Regions from separate parts of the Pseudarthrobacter sp. O4 genome, predicted to be linked through region 1. Evidence: riboswitches for the same ligand, from Rfam matches in the RefSeq annotation. Region 1 holds a riboswitch; each other region holds the start of a gene.
The links. Region 1 has a riboswitch for cyclic di-AMP ahead of ACQCSU_RS14730 (hypothetical protein). Riboswitches for the same ligand answer to the same signal wherever they lie in the genome.
Positions count from the first base shown of each region.

Region 1 (9,826 bases):
GCCGTCGCTGATCTCCACCTTCTGTTCCTTGACCCACGCACCCGTGACATTGCGCAGCGTCTTGTTGGCCCGCTCGATCCCCTCCTTGATGGCAGCATCAAACGAGGTCTTGGAGTTCGAGCTCAGGGTAGTAATACGTGCAACAGACATGCTTCCTCCCAATAGTCGGATCAACGCTCAGAGCCTACGCCGCACCCACGAATCACAACAGGTCCCTCAGCCGCGGAGGCACATACCCGCCAGCCAGGCACCCAAAGCGCCCGCCACACGGCGGGGAACGTAACTGCCCGGCGGAAGCGAAGCGGCTTTCCGCGTAGTGCCGCATCGCCGACTGAGGAACGAAGGAGGTGTCTAAGGCACGGCGGAAAGTCGCTGAAGCGTCCCGCCAACGCAAAAGCGCCCGCCCCTGCAACAGGAACGGACGCTTTGCGTGAGCTAGAGACTAGATCGAGTATTCCGGAGCAGCCCAGACAACAACCTCGGGGTGCTCGTAGAAGCGGTACCCCTGGCCGCGCACCGTGCGCACGGTGTTGGCGAGCCGGCCGAGCTTGGAGCGCAGGCGGCGGATGTGGACGTCGATGGTGCGCTCATTCGGCACTTCTTCGGCGTTCCGCCACAGTCCTTCGAGCAGCTCGTCGCGGCCCACGGTGCGGGTGCCGTTCTCCACGAGGTAGTTCAGGAGCTCGAATTCCTTGAACGTGAGGTTCAGGGAATCGCCGTCGAGGTGGACCTCGCGGCGGGCAAGGTCGATGAGAACGCCGGAAGGGCGCGGGTCCTGCGGCTGCTGGAGGCGTGCGGTCTCGGCACGCTGCCGGGCGCCGACGGTGGGGTCGCCGAAGGTGGAGCGGACGACGTCGAGCGCGGAACCCGGGGCGCTGGCCGGCGCAACGGCGACGGCGGCGTAGCTCTCCGCACCCGCGACCAGTGACTGGGCGTAGGCCCGGATCTCCTGGGCGAGCTTGGCGATGGACGTGCCGGCAGCCGCGGCGGTCTCCTCGTCGATGCCCATGTAGAGCACGAAGCCGCGGGCGACGTTGTCGGCCGGGACGGGGCGGACCGCGTTGCCGTTAGCCGGACCAATGACAGGAGTGGGCGCCGTGGCCGGGGCGGCCGGAACGGCGCGGAGCTGGCCGTAGGAATCGGGGTTGTAGCCCTGTGCTGCATAACCAGGGGCCGGGAAGCTGTTGCTGGGACCGGCGGGGGCGAAGGGCGGGCGGCCGCCGCCACCAAAACCCTGGCGGATACCCGAGGCCTGGCCGGCCTTGCCGGCGTTACGGACGGAGATGTGGACGTATCCGGATGCAACTGACATGAATGCTTACCTCAATGTGAATGGCCGTCATCGCGGCTCGAATGCTACTTTTCCCCGCAATGAAACTGGGGAGGGGCGCCCGACGCTGGGCTGGGGCGAATGCCTAGAAACTCTTGGGGTGTAAAAGTTAGGCGTACATTCGACAACAGCGCATCTCGGTATCAGCGGGTGGGCTGATCCAGGAAGCTGCGGCTGCAGGTGCTGTTGAGTTCTTGTTCACAATTGAAGTGTGCAACGTAACAATGCCAACTTGCAAGTAACAAAGGGATTCGGGTTCCACATAGTGAGACGAAACGCGGGATTGTAGTGCAGATCACAATTCTGCCGCGTCGATAAAATAACAGATGTTTTCCTGACTGACTGGTCGGTCGTGGCGTTTAGCCGAATATTGTTCGCCTCGGATGGCTGTTTGCCAAGAATCCTTCATGGGAGGGCAGTCTGGCGGAAGCTTCGCCTACTTATCATTCAATGTCCACCGTCCCACAGAGTGGTCACACCGTCAGGCCCGAATTGCCCGGCGGCGGAACGCCTTCAAAGTTCCGCCGCCCATGCCGGCCGTTCCGTCAGAGACGGTTCCAAAAGCCCGCGACGGACCACCGCGGCGGCTGCCAGCTCGCTAGGCTGGGATTCACAGGTGCAGCACAGGATCCCCAAAGCCACGCCTAACCGGCAGAACGGAGAGTTGTCCCATGGCCTCCTCGCACTCCATGACCAACAACCTTCCGCAGCTCACCCACCCGGACGGCTCCCCCATCCGAGCTCTCGTCGTGGATGACGAACCCAGCCTCTCCGAGCTCATGAGCATGGGCCTGCGGATGGCAGGCTGGTCCGTCGCTGTCGCGGCAGACGGCCCCGAAGCGGTCAAACTCGCCAAGGAGTTCCGCCCAGATGTGTTGGTGCTCGATGTCATGATCCCCGGGTTCGACGGCGTCGAACTGCTCGGCAGGATCCGCGCCTTCGCTCCGGTTGTGCCTGCCCTGTTTCTCACCGCGAAGGACGACGTCCAGGACCGGATCACCGGCCTCGCCGCCGGCGGGGACGACTATGTCACCAAGCCCTTCAGCATGGAGGAAGTCCTGCTGCGCCTGCACCGGCTCGTGCAGCGCTCCGGCGTGGCCGCCATGGACTCAGCGGAGCTCGTGGTCGGTGACCTCGTACTCAATGTCGATACCCGTGAAGTCACCCGGGCCGGCGAGGAACTGCACCTCACCGCGACGCAGTTCGAGTTGCTGCGCTACCTCATGGAGAACCCCAAACGGGTCATCAGCAAGGCGCAGATCCTGGACCGGGTGTGGGACTACGACTTCGGCGGACAAGCCAACATCGTCGAACTGTACATCTCCTACCTCCGCAAAAAGATCGATGCCAGCCGCGCTCCCATGATCCACACCGTGCGCGGCGCCGGCTACGTCCTGAAGCCGGCGGATTGATCCGTGCGCGCTCTCCCCGGTGAGACCCCTGCCCCCCGGCGAAAGTGGCGCGACCCCTCCACCTGGCATCTGCGCACCCGGCTGGTCCTCGTCACCATGGCGCTGCTTGTGGCCATCTGCGGCGCCGTAGGACTTTTCAGCTACGCCTCCATGGACGTCTTCCTCACCAAGCAACTCGACACGCAGCTGGATGAGGCGTCCCACCGCGCCAGCGTGTTCGGACGGCCCTCGCCCGGCGACTCCGGCGGACGCACCGATCCGCTGGAGGCCCGAGGCCAGGGCATCGGTACGCTCAACGCGCGGATCCTGGGTGGCGCCGTCAGCAGGGCCGGCTTCCTCGCCGGGGACGCCACCCGGAAGAGCCTCTCCCCCGATGACGACCACGTCCTCCTCGGACTCACGCCCAACGGCGTCCCGGTTGACCGTACGCTCTCGGCCGGCGGCTACCGGCTCACTGCCGGGCGGACCCCCTATGGAGACGTGATCGTCACCGGGCTGCCGCTGGCGGAAAAGCAGAACACCCTGGCTTCGCTCGTGTGGACCATGGTGGTGGTGTCTGCCGGCGGCCTCATCGTCATCGGTCTCGCCGGCACGGCACTGATCCGCCGGACCATGAAGCCGCTCGAACAGCTGTCCGAGGTGGCTACCAAGGTCTCCCGACTCCCCCTCGACGCCGGCGAGGTGGCACTTGCAGTCCGGGTGCCGGCGTCGGCCGCCCATCGTGGCACGGAAGTGGGCGGCGTGGGATACGCGCTGAACCAGATGCTGGACAATGTCTCCAACGCGCTCGAGGCGCGGCAGCTCAGCGAAATGAGGGTGCGCCAGTTCGTGGCCGATGCCTCGCATGAGCTGCGGACCCCGCTAACCGCTATCCGCGGCTACACCGAGCTGATGCGGATGACCGAGCAATTCACGCCGGACGGTGAGAAGTCCCTCGCACGGGTGCAGAGCCAGTCCGAACGGATGACCACCTTGGTTGAGGATCTGCTGCTGCTGGCCCGCCTGGACGAGGGCCAGCCCCTCAAGCTCAGCGAGGTGGACCTCACCCAGCTGGCGATCGAGACCGTCAGTGACGAGAAGGTCATGGCCCCGGATCACGTCTGGCAACTGGAACTCCCCGAAGAGCCGGTGGTGGTCCGCGGCGACTCCGCCCAGCTGCATCAGGTGCTGGCCAACCTGCTGTCCAATGCGCGCAAGCACACCGGGGCCGGGACGACGGTGGTGACCGGAGTGATGCGTTCAGCCGATGGAAGCGCCGTGGTCACGGTGACCGACAACGGGGACGGGATCCCCCCTCAGTTCATGAATAAGGTCTTTTCACGCTTTGCCCGCGCGGACGCCGCGCGGAAGAATCCGGCAGCTACGACGGCGCCAACCTCCCGTTCGGCGATTTCCCGCAGCCCCTGGGCCCCCGCCCCGGCAACGACGGCAACCACTGCCGAGGGGACCAGCGGGCTTGGCTTGTCGATCGTGCAGGCGATTGTCGCGGCCCACGGCGGCACCGTCGAGGTCACCTCCCGGCCAGGCCGGACGGAGTTCGCCGTTCGCCTGCCCACGAGCCCGCCCGTGACCTAGCCGCGGTCGCGTCCGTCCACCGCCGTTCGACGGTTACGTGCCGGCTAGACGTTACTGCGCGTCGAGTGGGCACGCAGGCGGCGCAACGGCACCGACGGCCAGGCGGAAGAGCACAAGGCGACACTCCGCTGTCGTGATGTCCGTTACCAAAATGTGACTCTCGGATGGAACTCCTGTACGGTTTTTAGAGTGCGGCCACCACTGGCGCCGTATATCCGGATGGACGCCAAACTCTGCCGCTTCCCGGATTCGCTGGACCAGGCAGAGGCGGGGGACCCAGAGTTCCCGGGCATTCTGCATCTATGCACCCTTGGGGTGAAGCCGACACGTGAAGCACCGTGCGGCCGGATTTCTCATCCGAACCCGACAGCTAACTCCGCAGGCGTTTGAGAGGCATCATGACTGAATTCAAAGTACAAACGCGCCCCGACAGCGCTGCAGGCAAGTCCCGCTCCACGCATTCACGCCACCGCGCAGAGTCAGCCAAGCCGGCCTCGGCCCTGTCCCGGTTTGCCGCGGGCATCGGTTCCACTGGCCGCCGCGCCGCCGTCGTTGCCACCGCCTGCGCGGTCCTCGTCGGAGTTGGCGCTGCCGGTCAGGCCGCCGAGACGGCCAACGGTCCCTCCGCCGCCGGCAGCTCCAAGGCGTCGGCCACCGTTGCCGACCCGCTGACGCCCCTGAACTTCGAACGGGTCCGCGTCGACGCCCAGACCTCTGTGCCCCCCGGCGCCAGCGTCGAGGCCCAGTCCGCGGAGGTGAAGCCCGCTGAAGCACCTGCACCTGCCGCGGCTCCGGCACCTGTACCTGTCGCGGCTCCGGCACCTGCCCCCGCACCTGTCGCGGCACCCGCACCGGCCCCCGAAGCGGCGACTCCCGTCGCCGTTGACGATCCCGCCGCGGCGCAGGCCTACGCCGCATCGCAACTGGAATCCTACGGCTGGGGGCCCGGCGAAATGCAGAGCCTGATGAAGCTCTGGACCAAGGAGTCCGAGTGGAAGACCACGGCCACGAATCCGAGCAGCGGCGCCTACGGTGTGGTCCAGTCCCTGCCGGCCGAAAAAATGGCGAGCTCCGGCGCTGACTACCTGACCAACTACCGGACCCAGATCAACTGGGGTCTCAATTACGTCAAGGAACGCTACGGCTCCCCCAGCGGCGCCCTGAACTTCCATTACGCGCACAACTGGTACTAAGCCAGCCGGCAGTTTCCCGGACGAACCTGCTTCAGCAAGAATGCCCCGAATCCCTGCGGTTCGGGGCATTCTTTCGTGCTGAGTGCTGTCAGTGGACGGAGGCGGGACGGACGTGCGCTGGTGCGTCTAGCCGTTGGGCCGGTTGGGGATGTACTGCACCGCCCATTTGTTGCCGTCGGGATCGGCAAAATGGACGAAGTGGCCCCAGTCCTGGACATCGACGTCGCTGACGTCCACGCCGTTATCCTTGAGCTGCTTGTGCGCGGCCTGGATGTCGCTGACCACGAGCTGCAGGCTGGGAGCGGTGCCTGGCGGCGCCTCGTTGAGGCCCTCGCCGATGGCGATCGAGCAGCCGGAGCCCGGCGGGGTCAGCTGGACGAAGCGGATGCCGTCCGTGGGCCGCTCGTCGTAGTCGGCGTTGAAGCCGACTTTGTTGACGTAGAAATCCTTGGCGCGGTCCACATCGGACACGGGGACAAACACGAGTTCAAGTTTCCAGTCCATGGCCCACACGCTAGCGCGGGTTGCGGGATTCCGGAAGGGAACGTGTGCCGGTCCCGGCAATAGCCGGGTCCTCGGCGCCGGGTCCTCGACGCGGCTGCCTGGCTGTACTAGCCCGCGATGCCGTAGAGGCGGTCGCCGGCGTCGCCCAGGCCGGGCACTATGTAGGACTTCTCGTTGAGCTTCTCGTCGATCGAGGCGAGGACGATCGTCACGTTGGCGTCCGCGAGCTCCTCCTCCAGCCTGGCCAAGCCTTCGGGGGCGGCGAGCAGGCAGATGCAGGTGACGTCGGAGGCGCCGCGCTTGAAGAGGAACTTGATGGCCTCGCGCAGGGTGCCGCCCGTGGCCAGCATGGGGTCCAGGACAAAGATCTGGCGGTCCGTGAGGTCCTCGGGGAGGCGCTCGGCGTAGGTGATGATGTCCAGGGTCTCCTCGTCCCGGGCCATGCCCAGGAAGCCGACCTCGGCGGTGGGGACCAGCTTGGTCATGCCCTCGAGCATGCCGAGCCCGGCACGGAGGATCGGGACCACCAGCGGAGTGGGCTTGGTGAAGGCGGTGCCGATGGTGGTGCTGACCGGGGTCTCGATGGTCACGGGCTCGGTGCGGACCTCACGGGTGGCCTCATACGCCAGGAGCGTGACGAGCTCCTCGGTGAGCTGGCGGAAGACCGGGGACGGGGTGTTCTTGTCCCGCAGAACGGTGAGCTTATGGGCGACCAGCGGGTGGTCCACAACGAGAGTGCGCATGGGTCAAAACTATCACCCGGTCGCCGAGGACCTTCCCGAGGGGCCGGGGGTATCGGCGTCGTTGGTCTCGGCAGGACGGCCGCTGCCGGAGCCCCCGCCACCGGCCTCCGCACCGCCCTCCGCGCCGCCCTCGTGGAGGCGGGCGGGATGGTCAAAAGTCGGTGCTGGGCCGGCCTGTTCCCGGTGGCGCAGCACATGGAAGAGCCGGTGGGCCAGGATGACGATCCCCACCCAGCCCAGCCCCAGCACCCACCCGATGATCACATCGGTCATCCAGTGGTGCCCCAGATAGACCCTGCTCATTCCCATCGCGACGATGAAGATCACACCCGCCGTGATCAGGCCGGCCCGGGCGATGGCCCGATGGACCTCCAGACAGGCGAGGTACACCACAAGCCCGATCACCACCGTGGTGTTGAGCGTGTGGCCGCTCGGGAAGGACGGCGAGTTTTCGTAGGGCGGGACGGCGTCGGCGTGGTCCGGCCGGTTCCGGCCGATCAGCTTCTTGCCCAGGGTGGTGGCGGTCACGGAGACGGCGGCTGCGCCTCCGATCAGGATCAGCGGCCGCCAGGTACGGCTGGCCCAGATGAGCCAGGCCGTCAGGATGCTGGCCAGGATAGGCATGCCAATCCCGCCGCCGATGTTGGTGAACCCCGTGACGAACGAGTCCAGGCCTGGACTCCGTAGCTGTTCCATAAACGCCAGGGTGGGCTTGTCCAGGTTCGCCAGGCCGACGTCGTCCACGACGTTGTCATAGACCTCGGCGCTCAACAGCGCCAAGACCACCACGACCACGCCGCCGATGAGCATCGTGACCCACAGCGCCGCGTAGGGCACCACCCATTTGCCCCAGCGGTGCGTCAACCAGCTCTCAGTCCTGGTATTCACGGCTGTCTCCTGACGTTCCGGTGGTGCACAGCGTGCTTAGTGTCGAAACTATCATTGAGCCATGACTTCCCCGGAGCCACGCCATACCGAATGGATGGGCCTTGCCATCGCCGAAGCACGCCGGGCGCTTGCCACCGACGACGTGCCGATCGGAGCCGTCGTGATCGGACCCGACGGCGCTGTGCTCGGTTCCGGGCGCAATGAACGGGAAGCGCTCGGGGACCCGACGGCGCACGCCGAGATGGTGGCCATCCGCGAGGCCGCGGCCCGGCTGCGGGAGCGCAGCGCACGGAGCGGGCAACGCGATGACGGCTGGCGCCTGGAGGACTGCACCCTGGTGGTGACGCTGGAGCCCTGCGCCATGTGCGCCGGGGCGGTGGTGCTGGCCCGGATTCCCCGGGTGGTGTTCGGCGCCTGGGACGAGAAGGCCGGGGCCGCGGGTTCCGTGTTCGACATCCTCCGCGAGCGCCGGCTCAACCACTGGGTGGAAGTGTACGCGGGAGTCCGGGCGCCGGAGTGCGCGGCGCTGCTGCGGGGCTTCTTCGCCGGACACCGCGGCAGCTGAACCTCGGACATCACGGCCCCGTTCCGGTGGCATCCGGTCCTGCTGGCTTACGTGCCGACGGCGGAAGCTGCTGCGGCGGAGCCTGTTGCGGCTGCCGCCAGGACGTCGATCCGCTTCTGCCGGGTGGCCGGTGAATCGAGGCTGAATGCACGGAAGTCACCCAGGTCCTCCCGGATCCAGGCCTCCACCTCCGCGATCCGCCGGGTCACCGCTGGCGTCGGGCCGTGGAACAGCCAGGGCACGATCCGCTCCTGGCCCGGCTCGTACTGCCAGAGCCCGATGATCCGTCCGCGGTCCAGGATCGGGTGGTCCGGCAGGTCCGCCTGCAGCGCCAGCGAAGTAATGACGTCCCTGCCGATGTTGTCCCCGTCAGGTCCGTCCTCGGCGAGCAGCTCCGCCGCGTTGCGCCGCAGCAGCACCAGCGAATCGGTGCCGGCGAGCAGCTGGATCTGTTCCTCGGCCGGTTCCTCGAACGCGGCCAGGCGTTCGACGTCGTCGGGCAGCAACCACAGCCCCCCGCCCCCGGCGGTGGTCACCTCGGTGGCCACCTCGACGGCGCCGACGGCTGCCAGCGCAGCCTTGCTCTGCGCCACGGTGAAAGCCGTGAACCCCTGCGACTGCTTGAGCGTGGCCCCGCCGGTCCAGCCGAGGTAGCGGCGGATCAGTTCGGTGCGGGCTTCGTCCTCGTCCAGGGGGCTGGCGGGGAGGTTCCAGAGCTCGTAGGCGTAGCGCTGCTGGTCGAGACGTCCGTTGGCGGGGACGCGGCGGATCCTTCCCTGCGCCTGCAGGATACCGAGGACGGTGGGCAGTGTGGTGGTGGCGCCCTTCTTCTTGCCTTCCTCCCCGAGGTTCCGCACCGAGTCGCCGAGCTCGTCCTTGAGCTGCCGCGGGTCCATCGGCGCGGCGGCTTCGGCGAGGGTGTGCAGGACCTGTTCCTCCAGGAGCGTGATTTCCCCGCGGTCGACGCCGAGCCTGCCAAGCACCCGGAAAGCCTCGGCGGCGTCCTTGCCCAGTTTGAGGGCCCAGGCGAAGTCGTCGCGTCCCAGCACGTAGGTGCAGCCGCGGGCGGTGGGCAGTTCGAGGATCCGGTAGGAGAGGACGTCGGCGTCGACCTGTTCCCGGCGGATGCCGGCGCGGGCAAAGAGCGAGAGGTACGGGTTGGCGCCGCCTACGGACCTTGCCCAGCCCGCGCGGGCGAAGACCTGCTCCGCCGTGCAGCCCGCGAGCGAGCCGTCCAGGCCCTGCCTGTGCCAGGCCCAGGCGCGGAGCCGCTCGGGCGTGAGCGTCCTGGCCGGAGGGATGTTCACGGTCGGGGGCACGGTGGTGAGGGGCTCGGGCGTCATGGGGTCATTGTCCAACAGCCTGCGCGGCAGGGGAATCATCTGCCGCAGGCAATTCCGGCGGGTCCCGCGGGTGCGGCGCGCGCGGAGCTGTGTCCAAGGCTTCGAACACCGTCCTGGCCGTGGTCTCCCACCCGGGCAAGCGGTCCCTGGCAGCGGCGGCGCCCGCCCGCCACCGGGCGCGGAGCGCCGGCTCAGTGAGCCAGCGCCGGAGGACCTCGGCCAGCGCCGACGGGTCAGAGCCGAGTGCGACGGCGGTGCCCGGCAGTGCGGTCA
Region 1 is NZ_CP189591.1:3,151,631-3,161,456, reverse strand. It holds gene ACQCSU_RS14750 (dodecin family protein) at 1-150, opposite strand, end outside; gene ACQCSU_RS14745 (winged helix-turn-helix domain-containing protein) at 443-1,312, opposite strand; gene ACQCSU_RS14740 (response regulator transcription factor) at 2,002-2,742, shown strand; gene ACQCSU_RS14735 (HAMP domain-containing sensor histidine kinase) at 2,839-4,317, shown strand; cyclic di-AMP (ydaO/yuaA leader) riboswitch at 4,558-4,717, shown strand; gene ACQCSU_RS14730 (hypothetical protein) at 4,716-5,510, shown strand; gene ACQCSU_RS14725 (VOC family protein) at 5,637-6,014, opposite strand; gene upp (uracil phosphoribosyltransferase) at 6,122-6,757, opposite strand; gene ACQCSU_RS14715 (phosphatase PAP2 family protein) at 6,770-7,645, opposite strand; gene ACQCSU_RS14710 (nucleoside deaminase) at 7,707-8,210, shown strand; gene ACQCSU_RS14705 (DNA glycosylase AlkZ-like family protein) at 8,258-9,553, opposite strand; gene ACQCSU_RS14700 (glycosyltransferase) at 9,558-9,826, opposite strand, start outside.

Region 2 (9,826 bases), 200 kb from region 1:
TCACCGAGCGCGCCTCGGTCAGGGCCACGACGTTTCGGCGATAGAACGCATCGATGTCCCAGGCGTCCCATTCGTTGGGGGTGTCCCGGTGCAATTCCAGGAGGTTTCCAAACTGACCGGGCGCAATGGCCTCGCGCCCGCTGGCGTAGTCCATCAGGGATGCCAGCAGACCGTCGGCATTGACGACCGCCCGGATGATCCCGTTGTCCAGGATGTAGCCGCCCTTGGCCTCGGTGACAGATACGGGCTGCTCGGCGCGGACCGGCTCGGCGACGGCCAGGGCGGGAACACCCTGGCGCTCATGCGGTGCCGCGTTGAGCAGGAAGTCCCGATCGCCCGTGCCGAGCAGCACCCGGGCGGCGTCCGTGATGATCGCTTCGAGTGCCTTTCCGACGGCGGCATAGTTCCGTTCAGCGTCCTGATGGACCCAGGCAATCGAGCTGCCCGGAAGGATGTCGTGGAACTGTTGCAGCAGGACCAGGCGCCACAGGCGTTTCAGTTCCGCCGCCGGGTAGCTGTAGCCGGCGCGCACCGCCGCGGTGGCGCACCAGAGCTCCGCTTCCCGCAGCAGGTGCTCGCTGCGACGGTTGCCCAGTTTGGTGTTGGCCTGGCTCGTGTAGGTCCCGCGATGGAGTTCCAGATACATTTCCCCCACCCAGACCGGAAGAGGCTCGTACTCGGCCTGCGCCCGGGTGAAGAAGCTGGCCGCCGAGCCGATCAGCACCTTGGGGGATCCCTCCAGGTCTGCCGTGCGGCGCGCCGCCGCCAGCATTTCGCGTGTGGGTCCGCCGCCGCCGTCGCCATAGCCGAACGGGACCAGGGACACGGTGCCGCGGCCATGGTCGCGGTAGTTCCGCTCCGCGTGGGCGAGCTCGCGTCCGCTCAGCTCGGAGCTGTAGCTGTCCACGGGCGGGAAGTGGGTGAACAGCCTGGTGCCGTCGATTCCCTCCCAGCTGAAGGTGTGGTGGGGCATCCGGTTGACCTGGTTCCAGGAGATCTTCTGGGTCAGGAACCACTTGCTGCCGGCGGCCTTGACGATCTGCGGCATGGCCGCGGAGTAGCCGAAGGTGTCCGGCAGCCACGCTTCCCGGCACTCCACGCCGAACTCGTCCAGGAAGAAGCTCTTGCCTTCCAGGAACTGGCGGGCCATGGCCTCGCCGCCGGGCATGTTCGTGTCCGACTCGACCCACATGCCGCCTACCGGCACGAACTGGCCGGACTTGACCTTTTCCCGGATGCGCCCGAACAGCTCCGGATAGTATTCCTTGATCCAGGCAAGCTGCTGGGCCGACGAGCAGCAAAATACAAACTCAGGATTCTCATCCATGAGCGCGACCACATTGGAGAACGTCCGGGCGCACTTGCGGATAGTTTCCCGGATGGGCCACAGCCAGGCGGAGTCGATGTGTGCGTGGCCGGTGGCCAGCAACTGGTGGGCGGAGGCGTAGGCCGGACGGGCCAGGACCCCGGCGAGGGCGGCCCGGCCGGCAACTGCGGTTCCCGGGACATCGTCGGGATCCATCACATCCAGCATGCGTTCGAGTGCCCGCAGGATTTCGTGGCGGCGGGGAAGTTCCAGGGGCAACTCGTGCATCAGCCCGCTAAGCGTCCAGATGTCCTGTTGCAGCTCCCAGACAGCCTGGTTGAGCTCGGCGATGACGATTCGCCCCAGCCGGTATCCCGGCTCATTGCCCGAGGTCGCCTTGTCGCCGTAGGGGGTGGGGGCGAAGGTCCATCCCTGCGAAAGGTCGGGGTTCGCCGCGGCCTCGACATAGAAATCGACGGACATTCCGCTGCCGAGCAGCTTGAGCGGGATGTACTGGTTCCGCGGGGAAATGGCCTTGATGATGGTGCCGTCGGGCCGCCAGGCGATGCCTTCGCACTGGAAGCCCGGAAGGCCGCCGCTGAAACCCAGATCCACCACGATTTCCACGGCCGTGTCCGCCCGGGTGCCCCAGGAGGTCGGCACGTCGCCCTGTAGCCGCAGCCAGGTGGTGCTCCAGGGCCGGCCCCAGGGCGCCCCATGTTCCTGCGGGGCGAAGTCCTGCCGGAGGGCCTCCATGACCGGCACCGGCTCGCCGGGAACCTCCCAGCTGCTCAGCGCCAGCGGGATACTGCGCGAGTAGATCGCGGGGATGATGCGTTCGCGCAGAAAGCGGTCCAGCCGGACTTCCGTGAGACGGCGGTCGTCGTGCAATGTGATCCTCTTAGCGCTGGTGTGGCTGAAGCCCGATCGTATCCAATCGATAGATAAAACTTACGTTGCGCGGCGGCAATCAGCCAAGGGCGCCGCTCAGGGCGCGGGCGCCGCTCAGGCCAAGGGCGCCGCTCAGGCCGAGGGCGCGGGGGTGGAGACCCGTCCGTGGCCCGCGTACACGTTGATGGTGGTGCCGCGGCTGAACCCGGCGAGGGTCATTCCGCTGGCTTCCGCGAGCTCGACAGCCAGGCTCGATGGTGCGCTGACGGCCGTGAGCACGGGGATGCCGGCCAGCGAGGCCTTCTGGACCAGCTCGAACGAAGCCCGTCCGGAGACCTGCAGCACGGTACCGCTCAAGGGCAGCAGGCCCTCCCGGAGCGCCCAGCCGACAACCTTGTCCACCGCGTTGTGGCGTCCCACATCCTCCCGGAGGCACAGCAGCTCGGCGGAGCCGTCGTCGGCAATCCGGAACAGCCCCGCCGCATGCACGCCACCGGTGACATCGAAGACGGCCTGGGCTTCCCGCAGCAGATCGGGCAGGGACGCCAGGACGCCCACCGGAACGGTGAGCGGGTCCGCGGCGGGGCTGAAATGCGAGGACTTGTGGACGGCCTCGATGGAATCCGTACCGCAGATTCCGCAGGAACTGGAGGTGTAGAAATTCCGTCCGGTGTCGGGACGCACGACGTCGGGCCTCAGTTGCGCCTCCACGACGTTGAAGGTCTGGACCCCGTTTTCATCTTCTCCGGCGCAGAACCGCAGGGACACCAGTTGTTCAGGGCTCCAGATGACGCCCTCGGAGACGAGGAAGCCCGCCACAAGGTCGAAGTCGTTTCCGGGCGTCCGCATGGTGACGGAGTAGGAGAGCTCCCCGATCCGGATCTCCAGCGGTTCCTCCACGGCGAGAATGTCCTCGCGGTGCCGGACCGGGAACTCGAGAGCCTGCGGCGAGCCGTCCAGGACAAATTTGTGTACTTTGCGGCGCTGCGTCACGCGACCCATCAAAAACTCCTTAGAAACATGCATCCATCATCGCAAGCACCGGGCCGGGCGGCCAGCGCGGGCCTCAAGGGTCCGCCCGAAGCACGGGCCACACAATATAAGGGGCCGCAGGCGCGGACCCCCGAACACGCCTCCCTCAGGGCGGGACCTCGCCGGTCTCAGCCAAGCAGGGCGCTCCAGTCAACCGGACCGTCCGTGCCGGCGGGCTTCCGGGCGGGACGCTTGGGTGAGGACTTGGCTTTCGCCCCGGCGGCTTCCGGTTCCGGGATGGGGGCGCCCCAGGGGAGGGCGAAGGCGGAGACCAGCTCCCCCAACTGGACGCCGTGTGGCGGCACCACCAGCACGCCATCGGCGGCAGCCAGCCCGCGCATCATTCCTGGTCCCGCGTGTTGTGCCGGCGACGCCATGCCGTACAGCAACCGGAAAGGCATCAGCCGCGTCCGGCCAGGATCGGGTTCGATCGTCGAGCCGCACGGCACCTCGACGACGGGTGGCATCGTTCCGTGCCCCAGGGCCGCCAGGAGCGGTGCGGCCAGGGTGGAAAGTGCCATCATGGCCGCGAGCGGGTTCCCCGGCAGGCCAATGATGAAGCGGCCGTCGGGCAGTTCGGCCAGCACGGCGGGATGGCCGGGCCGCATCGCGACGCCGTCGATCAGCAGCCGGCCGCCGAGCTCGGCGACGGAACGCCGGAGATGGTCGGTGCCTGAGCGGCCGGTACCCCCGGTGGTGATGACGACGTCGGCGGGCTGGATCTCAAACCCGGCGTCCCCTGCGGGCCCGGAGTCCGGAACGGCAGGGTCATTGTCTTCCAGGGCGGCCAGCCATTCGGCGTAGCTGTCCCCGATCTTCACCTGGCCGCTGCAGATCCCGCCGAGCAGCTCCACCACACCTGCCAATTGCGGGCCGAAGGTGTCGCGGACCTCCCCCGGTTGAGGGATACCCGACGAGACGACCTCGGAGCCGGTGAGCACGAGCCTGACCACCGGCTTGCCCAGAACAGGAACGGTGTCGTGCCCGGCCAGGGCGGCCAGGGCCAGGTGGGCCGGGTTAATTACGGTGCCGGCCTTGATCAACAGCTCTCCGGCGGCGGCTTCCTCCGCGGCCTTGCGGACGTGTTCACCGTTTCTCGGCTCGCCGGGCCTGGCAGCGCCGCTGGTGGTCAGGGCCGGCAGCCCGTCCTCGTCCGGGGAAATGATGCCGCTCTCGCTGCGGAGCACCGCTTTGGCTCCAGCCGGGATCAGGCCGCCGGTAACGATCGGGCTCGCCTGGTGCGGGGCCAGCCGCTGGCCGGGTTCCGCCAGAATCCACGGCCCGCTGCCGTTGACAGCCCAGCCGTCCATGGCGGAAGAGGCGTAGTGCGGAATATCCTGCAGCGCTTTGATGTCCTCCGCGAGGATACGCCGCAAGGCATTCCTGAGAGTCACCCGCGCGGCAGGTATGGGTGTGGCGCAGTCAAACGCGAGTTGCCTGGCCTCCTGCCAGGTGTGTGCCGCGTGCCGGTGCGGTTCCGGCGAGGCGCTCCCGGCGCGCTCTTCACCGCCCGCTGGGGCCTGGATACCGCCGGGCGCGGAGTCGTCCCCGGCAGCAGCACTGCCATGAGGAGGCGCAGGCGTCATGCCCCGGAGGCTTCGGTGGCCGCGTGGTCGGTGGCGAGCTTCCGGGCCACGCCGATGGCCGCCTGCATCGAGACTGCGTCCGTCGCCTGGCCGGAACCGGAGGCCAGCCCGGCGGCAAAGCCCGCGATGAAAGTAGTCAGCGGGGCGGCAGGACGCACCACCGAATGTGCGGCCACCCCGGCGAGGGCAAGGACTTCGTTGACGTCAATCTCAACATCCTCCAGCTCGAGGGCCTGGAGCAGGGCACGGCACCAATCTTCCAGAGTTTCATCCTGGCTCTTCACCGTTTGCCTCCAAAGTCGGGTTCAGTCGCGGAGCTCCGGACTCGTCCGGTCCATGGTCCGGACTCCGGCCGGATACCCCAAGTGCGGCGGCATCGTCCCAGGTGTCCACGTCATCCGTGGAACCGGAGGGCACGAGAATTCCCCGCACATCAAGACTAGCAAGAAGGGAGAACACCGAGGCGTCCGCCAGCCCGCCCCGCTGTGCGGCTTCCGCGACGGAGTGTTGTAGCGCGGCCGTGCCATAAAAGCCGGCGAGCGGTTGCTGGCGCCCGTCCGCGGAGACTGCCATGACGGCGTCGGCCTCCGGCCCGGCATCCAGGGCCTCGCGCAGCGCCGTGACAGCGGCATCCACCCGGGGCATGTCGCAGGCCAGCACGAGGGTCAGCGGAGGCGCACGGACGGTCCGGCCATCCCCCGAATGGTGGGCCGCCAGGGCGGCGAGTCCGGCGGCGATGGCGGCGGCCGGCCCAGCAAAAGGCGGCTCTTCCCGGCAGTTCAGCACCCCCGCAGGAAGCGATCCCGGGTCCGGTCCGACGACGACGATCACCCCGGCCCCCTGCGCGGCCTGCAGCGCGCGTTCGAGGAGGGTCCGGCCGCCGAGCACCAGGGCGGACTTGGTCGAGCCGCCCAACCGTGAGGACCGCCCTCCGGCGAGTATGACAGCATCGAATTCCACAGGGTCGAATTCCACAGCATCGAATTCCATTGGCCCAGCCTAGCGCGGTGCCACGCGGCCCCGGCCCGGGCCCGGGCCGCAACAGGGCCCGGCAGAAAGGTCAAGCAAACGAATCAGGCCGCGGATTCCGGCAGCAGGAACGGATCCCAGGCCGGCGCCGGCTTTTCCAGTTCCTTAATCTGCCAGGTGGTGCCCTTCGGCGGCCCCGGGACAAAGCCGAGCCTCCAGCCCATCTCGGCGGGGGTGTGGTCACCCTTGGCGTTGTTGCACCGCAGGCAGGCAGCCACGAGGTTTTCCCAGGAATCGGCACCGCCCCTGGACTTGGGCTGGATGTGATCAATGGTGTGGGCCGCTTTGCCGCAGTAAGCGCAGCGCTGTCCGTCCCGGCGAAGCACACCCCGGCGGCTGACCGCCGTCACGGTGTTGTACCGGGGCCGGATGTAGCGGTGGAGCAGGATCACCGACGGCCGGCCCAGGATGTCCTGGGGACCAACGACGGGATCGTCGCCTTCGGCCACCACACTGGCCTTTCCGGTAAGCACGAGAACGAGCGCCCGGCGGAAGGTGACTACCGCGAGCGGTTCATATCCAGCATTCAGAACGAGAGTGCGCATCCGCATACCTCTTCACGGCCGCACCCGCCAGGGGCACGAGGGCCGGCTGCCCTCTGCATGGTCGGGCTATGGATCGACACCACAAGAGTAAACACCCCAAGGCCGGATCACCGAATTTTTCTCCCGCAAAGGTGTGCGTGTCTGCCGGAGATGGCCGGGCAGACAGGTGAGGACCCCCGCCACAGGGGCGGGGGTCCTCTTCCTGTTGAAGACTTTCAGGCTGTTTTCAGCCAGAGGCGATTAAGCGCCGACGCGGATGAAGACCGGTCCGGAGCCGACGTTGACGCTGTTCAGTGCGGTGGTTCCGCCGTTCCAGCCGCCGTGGACAGCCATGCCGTTGCCGACGTAGACAGCGATGTGGGCCATGCCCACGCCACCGTTCTGGTAGTACGCCAGGTCGCCCGGACGAGCTTCGGCGGCGCCCACTGTGCGGCCCAGGGACAGGTAACCTGCCGGCCAGCCGTGGTAGTTGACGCCCGCCGCAGCCAGGGCGTTCGTGACCAGTGCGGTGCAGTCCTGCGCAACTCCGAGCTGGGCGTAGGCGGCGGCAGCGATGGAAGCACCGGCGCCGCTGGCAACGGAGAGTCCCTGCGTCGAGGCCGAGGCGCCGGCGGTCCCGGCCTGGGAGTCCTGGACGTTGACGACGGGCTTTGCGGCCTCGACGACGGGAGCAGGTGAGGTGGAAACGGCCGGCTTCTCGTAGGAGATTGCAATGGTGGATGCCGCCGAGATCGTTGCCGGGGTGCCCGACTGGACTTCGAGGGCCGAAGCGGAGGTGGATTCGCGCTGAACGTTGGTCTCGGCAGCGTTGGCTGCGATTCCGCTGGTCAGGACAAGCCCGGAAGCGGCAGCGACGACTGCGGCCTGGCGGCCCATGGTGCCGGCGTTGTCGCCGACGGCCTTGGCAATGACAGCAAGCGAGCTGGTCTTGGTGACCTCGGCGCGGTGCCGTGCAGTATTTGCACGAGTAGTCATTAAGTTCTCTCTTTCGTGATCCTTGGACCGCACTTTTCAGGCGCGGACAGAGGACGCTCCGGCATCTTGGGGGTACGCCGGATCGCCCCGAATGGGTTACTTAGCGAAGGGTGTACTGCGAAGACGCGCCAAAAGCGGGAACTGCTTGCAGGTGCTTGGCCTGCGGGCCGGACTCAGCAGAGATTGAGTCGGCGGGGTGAGATCCATTCCGGGCGCCAGCAAGGGCAGCACGGGACGTGGATTTCAGCGGGCTCGAATGAGCCGCGCAAGCGCGGTGACGCGCAGCATTGTGGCGTGAAGACACGAAAGTAGCCTCTCCCAATGCCTGCGAGGTGAGCTGTCGGATTCGGATGGGAGTCACCCGGCCGCGCTGCTTCCTGGGAAGCTTTGCGACTTAACCCCAAGGTCTTCTTGCGAAGACCAAAATTGGTTCCCCCGCCCCTGCCAGACGATGTAATGCGAACGGACCTTGAGCGGTGGCAGAGCTAGGCAATCCACTCAAGAGCGCCAACTTCGGAGAAGTTGGCGTACTTCATACGGTACAGCAGTTGGGATTCAATGTCACATTCAGATCACGGCGTGTCATAAGAATGCGAGAGTCATCCATCGGCTTTTAGAGCCAGCCAGTGGGGTCCACGACGTCGCCGTTGACCATCACTTCGAAGTGCAGGTGGCACCCGGTGGAGGCGCCGGTTGTCCCGCTCATGGCCACAAGATCGCCGCGTGAGACCGTCTGGCCAACACGGACGCTGGCTGAGGACAGATGGTTGTAGGTGGTCTCCAGACCGTTGCCGTGATCGATCACCACGCGGTTGCCGCCGCCGAAGGGATGCCAGCCGGTGAACGTGACGGTGCCGCTGGCGGCCGCGTGGACCGCCGTTCCGCACTGCGCGGCGTAGTCCTGGCCGCGGTGGAACTCGCCGGAACCGCCGGTGATGGGACTGACGCGGTAGCCGAAGGGCGAGGCGGAAACCATCTGGTCCAGCGGTGCGCCCAGGCTGCCGGAAGAAGCGGCGCGCGTGATGCTGCCCGCGGACTGTGCGCTCAGCAACTGCTTCAGCTTGCCGTCGGGATCGCCCTTGGTGGTCACGGCAGTCCGGCTGAAGTCGATCTTGGCGGCGGAGGCGGCCGTCACATTCGGCTGCGCCGCCGCGGAGACCGAGCCCGACGAGGCGTCGGTAGCCATGACCGGGCCGGTGGCGGGGACGGCGACCGTCAGGACCAGACCCGTAGCAGCCAGGGCAATGCCGGCCTTCTGCCCCACACCACTGGCGGCGGCAAATTCCGTTACCTGGCGGAACGGGCTCCGGCGGCCGCGGCGTTCGTCGCGGTGCGCGTCACGCGGGCGGTCTGCCATAACGGCGACGGCCGGTCGCGGCTCCGGAGCGGGGCCGGTCGCACGACGGCGGCCCCGCGAGGTCTGGGTGGTCAAGAACGGTTCCTCTCTGGATAGCCTGCGAAGTTAGCTGTCGGATTCGGGTCAGAGAGATCAAAGACCCGGTCCGCCGTGAACAAGCATCCAGGCACAGGGGAATCCAAAAAGTCCCTCGGTGAAGTGTGCTTGCCGCTGGCGGACTTCACCCCAAGGCTGCTTGAAAACAGCCGGAAGTGGTTCCCCCGCCTCTGCCATAAGGTGACTCTGCGACTGATCCGCTGGCAGAGTTCGGCTTCGGATCAGGTAACGCTTTGGTATCGGTACTGGTGACTAACTATAGGCGATTAAGCCGCCCAGTAATAATCCCGTTATCTCTGCTGTGCACAACTCATGGGTCATCCCACGAGTTGTGGTTCCGGACGGTTAGCCGACGGTAACAAAGACGTGGGCGGCAACCTCGGGAGGCAGCTCGAGGGCGCCTTCGATGTCCGGAACGCGGACCGAGATGTACTCGCCGACGCGTTCCAGGGACACAAGGGCGCCGGGACGGATGCCTCCCTCGTCGAGCTGGACGAGCAGTTCCGGTTCCACCTGGATGGGCTCGGCAAGCCGGTTCACCGTGATCCGGGAATCGGCCCCGTAGCCGGCCATCGCTTCCAGCAGACTCACGACTCCGTCGGAGTAGGGCTGGGAGGGCACGCCGCCGAGCTCCGCGAGCCCGGGGATCGGATTTCCATAAGGAGAGACAGTGGGATGGTTGAGCATCTCGAAGATCCGCCGTTCCACCCGCTCGCTCATGACATGCTCCCAGCGGCAGGCTTCCTCGTGGACGTAGGCCCAGTCGAGGCCGATCACGTCGGCCAGCAGCCGCTCGGCCAGGCGGTGCTTGCGCATGACCCCGATGGCGCGTTTCCGGCCGGTTTCAGTCAACTCAAGGTGCCGGTCACCCGAAACAACCACCAGGCCGTCGCGTTCCATGCGGCCGATGGTCTGCGAGACGGTGGGGCCGGAGTGGCGCAGCCGTTCGGCGATGCGGGCGCGGAGGGCGACGATGTTCTCTTCTTCAAGTTCCAGAATGGTCCGCAGA
Region 2 is NZ_CP189591.1:3,353,983-3,363,808, reverse strand. It holds gene ACQCSU_RS15700 (alpha-mannosidase) at 1-2,197, opposite strand, end outside; gene fdhD (formate dehydrogenase accessory sulfurtransferase FdhD) at 2,330-3,199, opposite strand; gene ACQCSU_RS15690 (molybdopterin-binding protein) at 3,358-4,815, opposite strand; gene ACQCSU_RS15685 (DUF6457 domain-containing protein) at 4,812-5,099, opposite strand; gene mobA (molybdenum cofactor guanylyltransferase) at 5,083-5,805, opposite strand; gene ACQCSU_RS15675 (HNH endonuclease) at 5,889-6,389, opposite strand; gene ACQCSU_RS15670 (NlpC/P60 family protein) at 6,630-7,364, opposite strand; cyclic di-AMP (ydaO/yuaA leader) riboswitch at 7,673-7,842, opposite strand; gene ACQCSU_RS15665 (M23 family metallopeptidase) at 7,978-8,796, opposite strand; cyclic di-AMP (ydaO/yuaA leader) riboswitch at 8,801-9,013, opposite strand; gene ACQCSU_RS15660 (metal-dependent transcriptional regulator) at 9,163-9,826, opposite strand, start outside.
Region 2: it holds a riboswitch for cyclic di-AMP, as region 1 does, so the genes downstream of both, ACQCSU_RS15670 (NlpC/P60 family protein) here and ACQCSU_RS14730 (hypothetical protein) in region 1, are expected to answer to the same signal.

Region 3 (9,826 bases), 2.2 Mb from region 1:
GCCGATCTGCCCCGGTGGCTGGCCGCCGTCCACCCCCGCTTCAAAGTCCCGCACCGGGCCGAACTGGTCCTGGCGGCCGTTATCTGCGTCATCATCGGCGTCGCCGAGCTGCGCGGAGCCATCGGCTTCTCTTCCTTCGGCGTCCTCATCTACTACCTCGTAGCCAACGTCTCCGCCTACACCCAGAGCGGCGAAAACCGCCGGTACCCCAAGGCCCTGCAGCTCATCGGCGCCGTCGCGTGCGTGGTCCTGGTGGCAACCCTGCCGGTGGAGTCCGTGATCGCGGGGGTGCTGATGTTCGCGGCCGGCGTCGTGTACCGCGTGGTGCGCCTGCGCCTTGCGACAACCCGGAATCCCTGACCACGCTGCGATGATGAGTCGGTGACTATCGCAAAAACCGTCCTGTTGTTCGTGCTGGCCGCCGCAGCGGAGATCGGCGGCGCCTGGCTGGTGTGGCAGTCGGTGCGGGAGGGCAAGGACTGGTGGTGGGCCGGGCTCGGGGTGCTCGCATTGGGAATTTACGGTTTCGCCGCGACGCTCCAGCCCGACGCGCACTTCGGCCGGATCCTGGCCGCCTACGGAGGCGTGTTCGTCGCAGGGTCGCTGGCCTGGGGAATGGTTTTCGACGGCTTCCGGCCGGACCGCTGGGACATCGCGGGATCGGCGATCTGCCTGGTTGGAGTAGCGGTCATCATGTTCGCACCGCGCAACTCTGGTTAGGCGTGGTGCCGGGCCTGCAGCGCGGGTGCTGGTCTTACAGCGCGGGTGCTGGTCTTGCAGCGCGGTCGGGCGCGCAGAAGGCCGGTGATCCGCTGCCCCCAAGGCAACTGATCACCGGCCGCTTAAGCCGCTGGGCTCGTTATCCTACTGCGTAAAACCCTGCACGTTAGCCGTGCGTCAGACTCCGGCGCGGACGAACGTCACGGGGCCGGTGGCGGTGAGCCACGACATCGGGTGTGCCACGGTTGTATTGCCGTTGATGCCACCGCTGACGGCCTGTCCGTTGCCGGCGTAGATGGCAACGTGGCCGGCCTGGACGATCATGTCGCCCGGCTCCGGAGTCGCCACAACCTTGCCGTACTTGAGGAACGCCGCTGGGCCGATGTCGCCTACCGGAATGCCGGCTGCGCCGAGCGCCTTTTCGACCATCGCAGTGCAGTCCTGCGTGATTCCAACCTGGCCGTAGGCGGCCGAAAGCAGCGTGGCGTTGACGCCGCCGGCTGCCGGGGCAGCGGCGGGGGCGGGGGCAGCGGCCTGGACCTGCACGGTAGCCTTAGGAGCTGCGGCAAGCTCCGGGGCGGCGGTGGGGACAGCTGCAGCCGGCTTGGGCTGTTCGACGACGGGCGCGGGAGTCGAGACCACGGCCGGACGCTCGAAGGCGATCTGGACAGTGGAATCCGCGTTGACCGGAGCGGAGACCTGATCCTTGACGTCAACGGACGACGCCGGTGCGGAGTTGCGCTCGACGGGTGCCTCCGCCGCGTTGGCGGCCATGGCGCTGCTGAGTACCAGACCTGATGCTGCGGCGATCACGGCGGCCTGGCGGCCGATGGTGCCTGCATTGCCCGCAAATGCGGAGGAAATTGCCGAAAGCGGGCTCGTGGTGGCGCCACGATGGCGCGCGGAAGTATTGCTTGAAGTCATGAATGTAGCCTCTCCCAATGCCTGCGAGGTGAGCTGTCGGATTCGGATGGGAGGCACCCGGCCGCACTCGGGGCCCGCGTGGCGGGCCGTGCGGCTTCACCCCAAGACCTGCATATCAGCTGGTCAAAAAGTGGTTTCCCCGTCTCTGCCGGACGTTGATGCGAGTTACCCCCGGGCCGCGGCAGAGTTAGGCAATCGGCTGGGGAGCGCCCGTATCGGAGACAACAGGCACCTAACAACGGTAACGGGATGATCACGGAATGTCACATTGAGGTAACGGGTGCGGGGTCCATCCGGGGCTTTTTCCCTCGGCATCGCCGGGCTCAGGCATAGGATGATGCCAGCAGCGATCCCTGAAGCGGAGGCCCGAAATGAACAGCCACTCTGTCGCCATCTGCCAGCTGAGCGATCAGCCTCAGGAGGATTTTGACGTCAACACCGAGCTGCTGATCCTCGAAGGCCAGGAAGTCCGCGTCTCAACCTGGGACGCTGAGCCCCGCGACGGCGGTTTCGACGTCCATGTCCTGAACGACCGTGTGGATGCACTCGGCTTTATGGTGGTCACGGACTGGCAGTTCCTGGATGGCAAGGCCTACGCGGTTGTGGAGCGACGGTCCGACAGCTGATGCGGGACGCTTCCGTCACGTCCCGGTGGCCGTGAATTCCAGCTCTGGCCGGTGTTTCGCGACGTCGTCGAGCACCACGGCGACTGCCTCCCGGAGGAGGTCGGCGTCGGCATCGGCGTCCGCGTCCGCGTCCGCGTCGTGCCCCGGTGAGACGGCCAGCGCCGCCTTCGCATGGCCGACAAACTTGCGCCAGTCTCCCCCGCCGGCCCGGAGCGCCCGGAGCGGCGAGAGCAGGGCGGCGCGGCGTAGCCAGACGTCAGGTTCCCGGGCCCAGCGGTCCAGCACGCTGTCCGCTCGCACCCTGCCCAGCAGGTCCAGTCCCGAAACCAGCGGGCCGACGACGTCGACGGCGAGCGGATCGGCCAGCTCCCGCAATTGCGCGGTTCTCAGGAAGCCTTCAATCCGGGTCAGGTCCGCGTTGTCCAGCATGCGGACCTTGGACTGCAGCAGGACCACGGCCGCCAGCCGTCGCTCGAAAACCGGTACGGACCAAAGTTCTGAGCTCAGCGCGGTGATGTCATCATGCAGCAACTCGCGGTGGCGACGCAGCGCGTCGCGGACAGTTCCGCGCACCGCTCCGACCGAGGCGCCATAGAAGCGCAGATCGCCGCCCACGCGTGCCTGCAACTCGTCCGCCCGGGACCAGGACCCTTCGCGTTGCAGCGAGGAATCGATAAACTCGCCGGCGTCGCTCATGGGACCATTCTTTCGCATTGTTGTGGGGTCGCCGCGCCGGTTTCTCGGTGGCCTATCTCGCGGCTCATTCTGCCGGGTCTTTTTGTCTGACCCCGCTGGAAGACTGGGTTCATGGACGGCAAGCGGGAGCCCGAAGTGGTGGTTCCGGGAGGACATGGCGGCGCTGGAAGCGGCGTTACGGTCACGGATGTCGCCCGCCTGCTCGGTACTGTCCGCCCCTGTCACGCCCGCGCATCCGACGACGACGGCGGTGCCGGGCTGATCGACCAGCTCCGGCAGCTGGAGGATCTGAAGTCCGCCGCGGCCGCGCTGCAGGCCCGGATCACGGTCGCGTTCGACGCCGCCCAACGCCGCACCCGGCGCGCGCAGGGCGTTCCGGCGGCGGAGCTCGGCGCCGGGGTCGCGGCGCAGATCGCCCTGGCCCGGCGCGAATCCCCCGCCCGCGGCGGACGGCTCCTGGGCCTGGCGAAAGCCCTCGTCACCGAAATGCCGCACACCCTCACCGCCCTGCACACCGGCCAGCTCAACGAATGGCGCGCCACCCTCCTCGTGAAGGAAACCGCCTGCCTGTCCGCCGCGGACCGCTGCGCCGTCGACGCCCGGCTCGCCGCCGACACCGGCACCTTCGCCGGCGCCGGCGACCGGGAGATCATCGCCGCGGCCAAGGCATGCGCCTACCGGCTGGACCCCCGCTCCACCACCCAACGCGCCAGCCACGCCGCCACCGAACGGCACGTCAGCCTCCGCCCCGCACCCGACACCATGGCCTACCTCACCGCCCTGCTCCCCGTCGCCGAAGGCGTCGCCGCGTACGCCGCCCTCACCCGGCACGCCGATTCGCTCCGCGCCGCCGGGGACCCCAGGGGCCGGGGTCAGCTCATGGCCGACGGCCTCGTCGAACGGACCACCGGCACCCCCGGCGGGATCACCGGCATCGAAATCCAGCTCATCATGACCGACCGCACCCTCCTCCAGTCCGACAGCGAACCCGCCCGGCTCCCCGGCTACGGCATCGTCCCCGCCGGCTGGACCCGGAACCTGATCAACGACACACGTGCCCAAAACGCCCCCGCCGGGGACGCCGGCACGCGGGACGGCGCAGGCGGAGGCCCGGCCGGTGACGGCACGAGGTCCGGCCGTCGCCGCGGGGACAGCGCAGGCGGCGACACAGAAGCAGGCGGAGACAAAGAAATGGACATCTGGCTCCGCCGGCTCTACACCGCACCGGCAACCGGCAGCCTCATCGCGATGGACTCCCGCGCCCGGCTCTTCCCCGCCGGACTCCGCCGCTACATCCAGGCCCGCGACGACACCTGCCGCACCCCCTACTGCGACGCCCCGATACGCCACCTGGACCACATCATCCCCTGGCATCAAGGCGGCCCCACCACCAACATCAACGGCGCCGGAACCTGCGAAGCCTGCAACCACACCAAAGAAACCCCCGGCTGGACCGCCAAACCGGCTCAAGGACCCGACGGCACCAACAGGCACAGGCACACCCTCGAACTCCGCACCCCCACCGGCCACAGCTACCACTCCACCGCACCACCCCTGCCCGGGCACGGCGTTAGCTGATGCCTGGCAACGGCGCGAGCTCCGCCACGACGCCAAGGCCCTCAAAAACGCGCCCGTGCGAATGAGCCGACAGCGGCGTGCAGCATACCCCGGTCATCTTCATTCTGCCCGCACTTCGGTTTTACAATGAGGCCGTCTCCGCGACCCGATCCCGCTCCGGCGCGACCAGCTGCTGGACCCGACGTCGGCAACTTGCGGGCAAAGGTTACGATCAGGTAACGTTGGCGCCTGGCCCTCAAGGTCTGGCCCGCACGCAGGGCCCCGGATGCCCGCATGTCGGGCGCCGCTGCGCCGATCGGTGCCTGCTCGCTCCCGCCCAGTGCTGGGGGCTGAATGAAGCTTCGCGCATTCGTCATCGCCTTAGTTGCAGCTGTCGTTTGCGTCAGTCCTAAGCCCGGAGGGTTCCCTTGTTCAAGAAAATAGCCATCACGCTCACGATGGGCGCGCTGTCCCTGACGGGGTGCAGCATCGCTCCCGCAACAGATGGGGCTGGTGCTCCGCCAGCGGCTGGGCATGCTTCGGCGCCGGCCACCGCGCCGGCGAAGTCCGCCACTGCAGAGGCAAAGCCAGCGGCAACAACCCCAGCCCCGACGCAGACCGCTCCGGCCACCGACGCCGCCGTCGCACCCGGCACGGCCACCGCGGACGCGCCTGCTGCTGCTACGGTCCCGGATGCGGCGCCAGCCGCGGCAGCGCCAGCTGTCGGTGCACCGGCCGCAGCAGCCCCGGCCGTGGCGGCGCCCGCCGTTCCTGCCGCCCCAGCGCCCGTCATTCCTGCCGCCAACCAGGCAGCAGCTGCCACGCCGGGTAGCGGCACGCAGGCAGCCACCAACTTTGGTTGGGGCCCGGTTCTGGCTGGAGACGAGTTCTCCAACACCGGCGCCCCGGACTCCGCAAAGTGGAGTGTCTTCAAGGGTGCAGGACATTCGGGCAAGGGCGTCCGCAGCCCGCAGGCCTGGTCCGTCGCCAACGGCTTGGCCACGGTAAATGGTGACGCCGCAGGTACCACAGGCGGCATGTCGGCGAAGTTTGCCCAGCAGAAGTACGGTCGCTGGGAAACGCGCATGAAGACCAACGCCCGGGACCCGAAGTACCATCCGGTCCTGATCCTTTGGCCCAACAACAACACGTCCGCTAACTGTGCCGAGATCGACTACGCCGAAGGCAGCACGGACACCGCCATGATGAAGTTCTTCCTGCATTACGCCTGTGGCGGCAAGGATTTCCAGACCTACGCGGCTAAGCCGGTTGATAGCACGCAGTGGCACAACTATGCAGTCGAGTGGACCCCTGCCGGCATCACCGGATACGTCGACGGCGTGAAGACCTTCAGCGACACGAACCCGGCGCACCAGCCCACCGTGGGCATGCACCAGACCCTGCAGCTCGACTGGTTCCCTGACGGATCCGCCACCAAGGCTTCCCAGATGCAGGTCGACTGGGTCCGCGTTTACAAGTAACCCCAGCTTCGCCCCGCGCGAATTCCGGCTGCCCACCCCGTGAGTCCAACTTGCGGAGTGGGCAGCCGGTGGCGCTTCTTCTGGCCAGGCCAGTATTGCCCGACGGCAATTTCGCCCAGGGCACCCTTGTACCAGGGACGACTCTCCTCGCTCCGCGGGGGCTGTCGTCTTGAGGTCGGAAGGGGTGCTTTTGGGGCCGGTCCGTCCCTACAATTAATTGTCGGTTACTGCGGTGTTCACGCTGCGGGGCCGCTTACTAGGGAGGACATCATGGGTTGGGGTGACAAGATCCATAACGCTGCCGGGAAACTCCACGGTAGGGGCAAGGAAGCAGCCGGCGCGGCCACCGGTAATGACAGGCTCAAGGCCGAGGGCAAGGCCCGCCACTTCCGGGCCGATCTGAAGCAGGCCGGAGAAAAGATCAAGGACACGTTCAGGAAGCACTGATTCTTGAGCCGGAAAAGGGGTGCAGCCCGGACGGACTGCACCCTCCGCTGTGCTGCCGTCAACGCTGTGCTACCGACAACGCTGTGCTGCCGCCAACAGCGGGTTCAATCCGCGGCCTGTTGTGCAGCCCGCGCTCCCCGCTCGCGCAGCCACGGGATCAGGCCACCGGCAAGGAGCATCTCAACCTGACGCGTTGAGAGGGAATGCCGGACGGCGTATTGCTCGTCCCGGGTCTCGTTACGCACTTGGATCTCCGTACCGGTCAGGAGCGCGTCGCGCAGGCCTGTCAGCAGGAGCACATCTCCTTTCCGAATGCGGTGGCGATCGGCTGCGTCGGCGAACTCAAGCGCCAGCACCCCGAAATTGGCCAGGTTCTGCCAGTGGATTCGCGCGAAAGATACGGCCACCACCACGCGCAGCCCGAGGAACCGTGGGGTGATTGCGGCGTGCTCCCGCGAGGACCCCTGGCCGTAGTTCGTGCCGGCAACCACAATATGGCCGGAAGTCTCCCGGGTTTCCGCGGCCCGCGCAGGATAGGTTTCGTCTATTTGGGCAAAGGTGAATTCGGCTAGCTTCGGGATGTTGCTGCGATATGGCAATGCGCGCGCCCCGGCCTGCAGGATCTCATCCGTGGAGACATCATCACCCAGGACCAGGGCGACCGGTGCCTCTATGCGGTCGGCGAGCGGCCCGAACACCGGAAGCGAGGAGATGTTTTCGCCCTTGACCAGGGTCACTCCGGAGGCCTGCTCCGGAGGCAACGGCTCCTCCAGCATCGAGGTGTTCACGCTCGACACCGCGGGTATTTCGAGCCTGGGATACTCGAGACCGAACAGCCCCGTCAGGTCCCGCGGGTCGGTGATCGTTCCTGTCAATGCGGCCGCTGCCGCCGTCTCGGGCGAACACAGGTAGACCGAGTCTTCCTTGGTACCGGAACGGCCCGGAAAATTGCGCGGCATGGTGCGCAGGCTGTTGCTCCCATTCGCCGGCGCCTGGCCCATGCCTATGCAGCCCATGCATCCGGTCTGATGCAGCCGGGCGCCCGCGCGGATCAGATCCAAGGTGGCACCCATTTTCGTCAGGTCCTGCAGAATCTGACGCGAGCTCGGATTGACGTCGAAGGACAGGGCGGGCGGCGACTGGCGTCCCTTGACGATTGCGGCCACAATCGCGAAGTCCCGCAGCCCGGGATTCGCAGACGACCCGATCACCACCTGCGCCACCGGCCTCCCTGCGACCTCCCGCACAGGAACCACGTTGCCCGGCGAACTGGGGAGCGCTATGAGCGGCTCGATCGTGGCGAGGTCGATCTCCTCGGTCACGTCGTAGGTGGCATCGGCGTCGGCGAGGAGCTCGGTGAAATCGCCCTCCCGCTGCTCGGAACGCAGGAAGGCCCGAACCTGTTCATCGGCCGGGAAGACCGTGGTGGTCGCCCCCAGTTCAGCGCCCATATTGGCGATCACATGCCGGTCCATTGCGGTCAGCGTCGCCAGGCCGGGGCCGAAGTACTCAATGATCCGGTTGACGCCACCGTGGACCCCGTGCCGGCGCAGCATTTCGAGGATGACGTCCTTGGCGCTGGTCCACGGCGGCAGATTACCGGTGAGCTGCACACCCCAGATCTCCGGCATCTTGAGGTACAGCGGCTCACCCGCAATGGCCATGGCAACCTCGGTGCCCCCGACGCCGATGGCGAGCATCCCGAGCGATCCTGCGGCCGGGGTGTGGCTGTCCGAGCCGACCATGGTCTTGCCCGGGACGCCGAACCGCTGCATGTGGGTTGGATGTGACACCCCGTTGCCGGCTTTCGAGAACCACAGGCCAAACCGGCGGCAGGCCGAACGGAGAAAATCATGATCCTCGGCATTCTTGCTGTCGGCCTGCAAGAGGTTGTGGTCAACGTACTGCACGGACACTTCCGTGCGTGCCCTGTCGAGCGCCAGCGCCTCCAGCTCCAGCATCACCATGGTCCCTGTCGCGTCCTGAGTCAGGGTCTGATCTATATGCAGACCAATCTCGGACCCGGGAATCATCTCCCCCGCAACCAAATGGGAGGCGATGAGCTTCTGAGCCACACTGTATGCCACCGTGAGTTTCCTACTCGACTTCAGTGCCCGCCGGCGTCCGTCGGCAACGAGCCCACTAGGGCACTCCGCTCATTCCAAAGTAACCCACTCCGGGGACCGGGACCAGAGGCAAGAACGGACCCGATTACCCGGCGCCGCACCTTCTGGACGGCGGGCCTGCACCGTCTCTGGCGGGCACCAGAAAATGCCAAGGGCGCAGGCGCACAGTGGAAGCATGAAATCACTACTCAGCGACGAAGTGGTGGCCGTACGTGGGGTCCTGACTGATACACATCCGGTCGATTTCCACACGCTCGGTGTCGCCGGAGCGATTGACCGAATTGCGCTTCCGCTGCGTGAACGCGGCACCGTGGTGCGCCTGGAGACTCCGCACCATGGGATGGAAGTGGACCGGAGGTCGGCAGTACTGCTGTACCGGGCGGCCCAGGAGCTCCTCAGCAACATCTACAAATTCGCAGATGCATCAGCGGTGACGGTCCGGCTGGGCTGCGTCAGCCACGCCGTGCAGCTGAAAGTGACCGACGACGGCGGCGGTTTCGATGTGCCGGCAGCCACCAGTGGAAGGCACTCCGGCATGGGGCTGCGCCTCATGCGCCTCGCCGTCGGCCTTGCCGGCGGTGAGATGACTATCGACTCGTCCGCCGCCACAGGAACGTGCGTGGTGATAACGCTGCCGCTGGATTAGCCTCGCCGCCATGGTGTCAGCCGCGGCACCCACCGCGGGACATTTTTACAGTAGACCTCATAGTCGACGCCGAATTTACGTGCCAGCGTCGGCTCCTCATACAACCTGACGAAGGCCACCACAGGAACGGCGCCCAGCGCCGCCAGGCCGAACAGCTTCGGCTGTCCCAGCAGGAGGCCCTGTCCGGTGACCACGGCCCCAATGGCCACGTACATGGGGTTCCGCACGAACCTGCAAAACCCGCCAACCACTAAGTGTTTCGGCGGGGCAAAAGGGGCCGGGGTTCCGATTCCCTCAAGGGCGAACCGCACAAAGGAATTGGTGATCACCGCTGCGCCGGCGCCGATCAGAAGGACGCCTGCGCACTGGGCCACCAGTCCGCCCGGCACAGGCTGCTGCACTTTCCAGCGCGTCACCACCCACGGCAGCAGACCCGCAACGGTTGCGGGGGCGGCGGCGGACACAGCCGTGCCGATGGCCGCAAGCTTCTTGTCACGCGCTGCATCTCCGGACGCTGTCATGGTGACCATTCTGAACCGCCCAACGGTCGGCGACAAGGTAACCCGGAGCTGGGTATTGAGGGCGGACCGGTCGTGCATCCAC
Region 3 is NZ_CP189591.1:644,719-654,544, forward strand. It holds gene ACQCSU_RS02920 (APC family permease) at 1-360, shown strand, start outside; gene ACQCSU_RS02925 (YnfA family protein) at 382-720, shown strand; gene ACQCSU_RS02930 (hypothetical protein) at 898-1,644, opposite strand; cyclic di-AMP (ydaO/yuaA leader) riboswitch at 1,649-1,848, opposite strand; gene ACQCSU_RS02935 (hypothetical protein) at 2,016-2,270, shown strand; gene ACQCSU_RS02940 (DNA alkylation repair protein) at 2,286-2,966, opposite strand; gene ACQCSU_RS02945 (DUF222 domain-containing protein) at 3,078-4,544, shown strand; gene ACQCSU_RS02950 (glycoside hydrolase family 16 protein) at 4,952-6,004, shown strand; gene ACQCSU_RS02955 (CsbD family protein) at 6,275-6,451, shown strand; gene ACQCSU_RS02960 (aconitate hydratase) at 6,556-8,538, opposite strand; gene ACQCSU_RS02965 (sensor histidine kinase) at 8,753-9,223, shown strand; gene ACQCSU_RS02970 (methyltransferase family protein) at 9,220-9,744, opposite strand.
Region 3: it holds a riboswitch for cyclic di-AMP, as region 1 does, so the genes downstream of both, ACQCSU_RS02930 (hypothetical protein) here and ACQCSU_RS14730 (hypothetical protein) in region 1, are expected to answer to the same signal.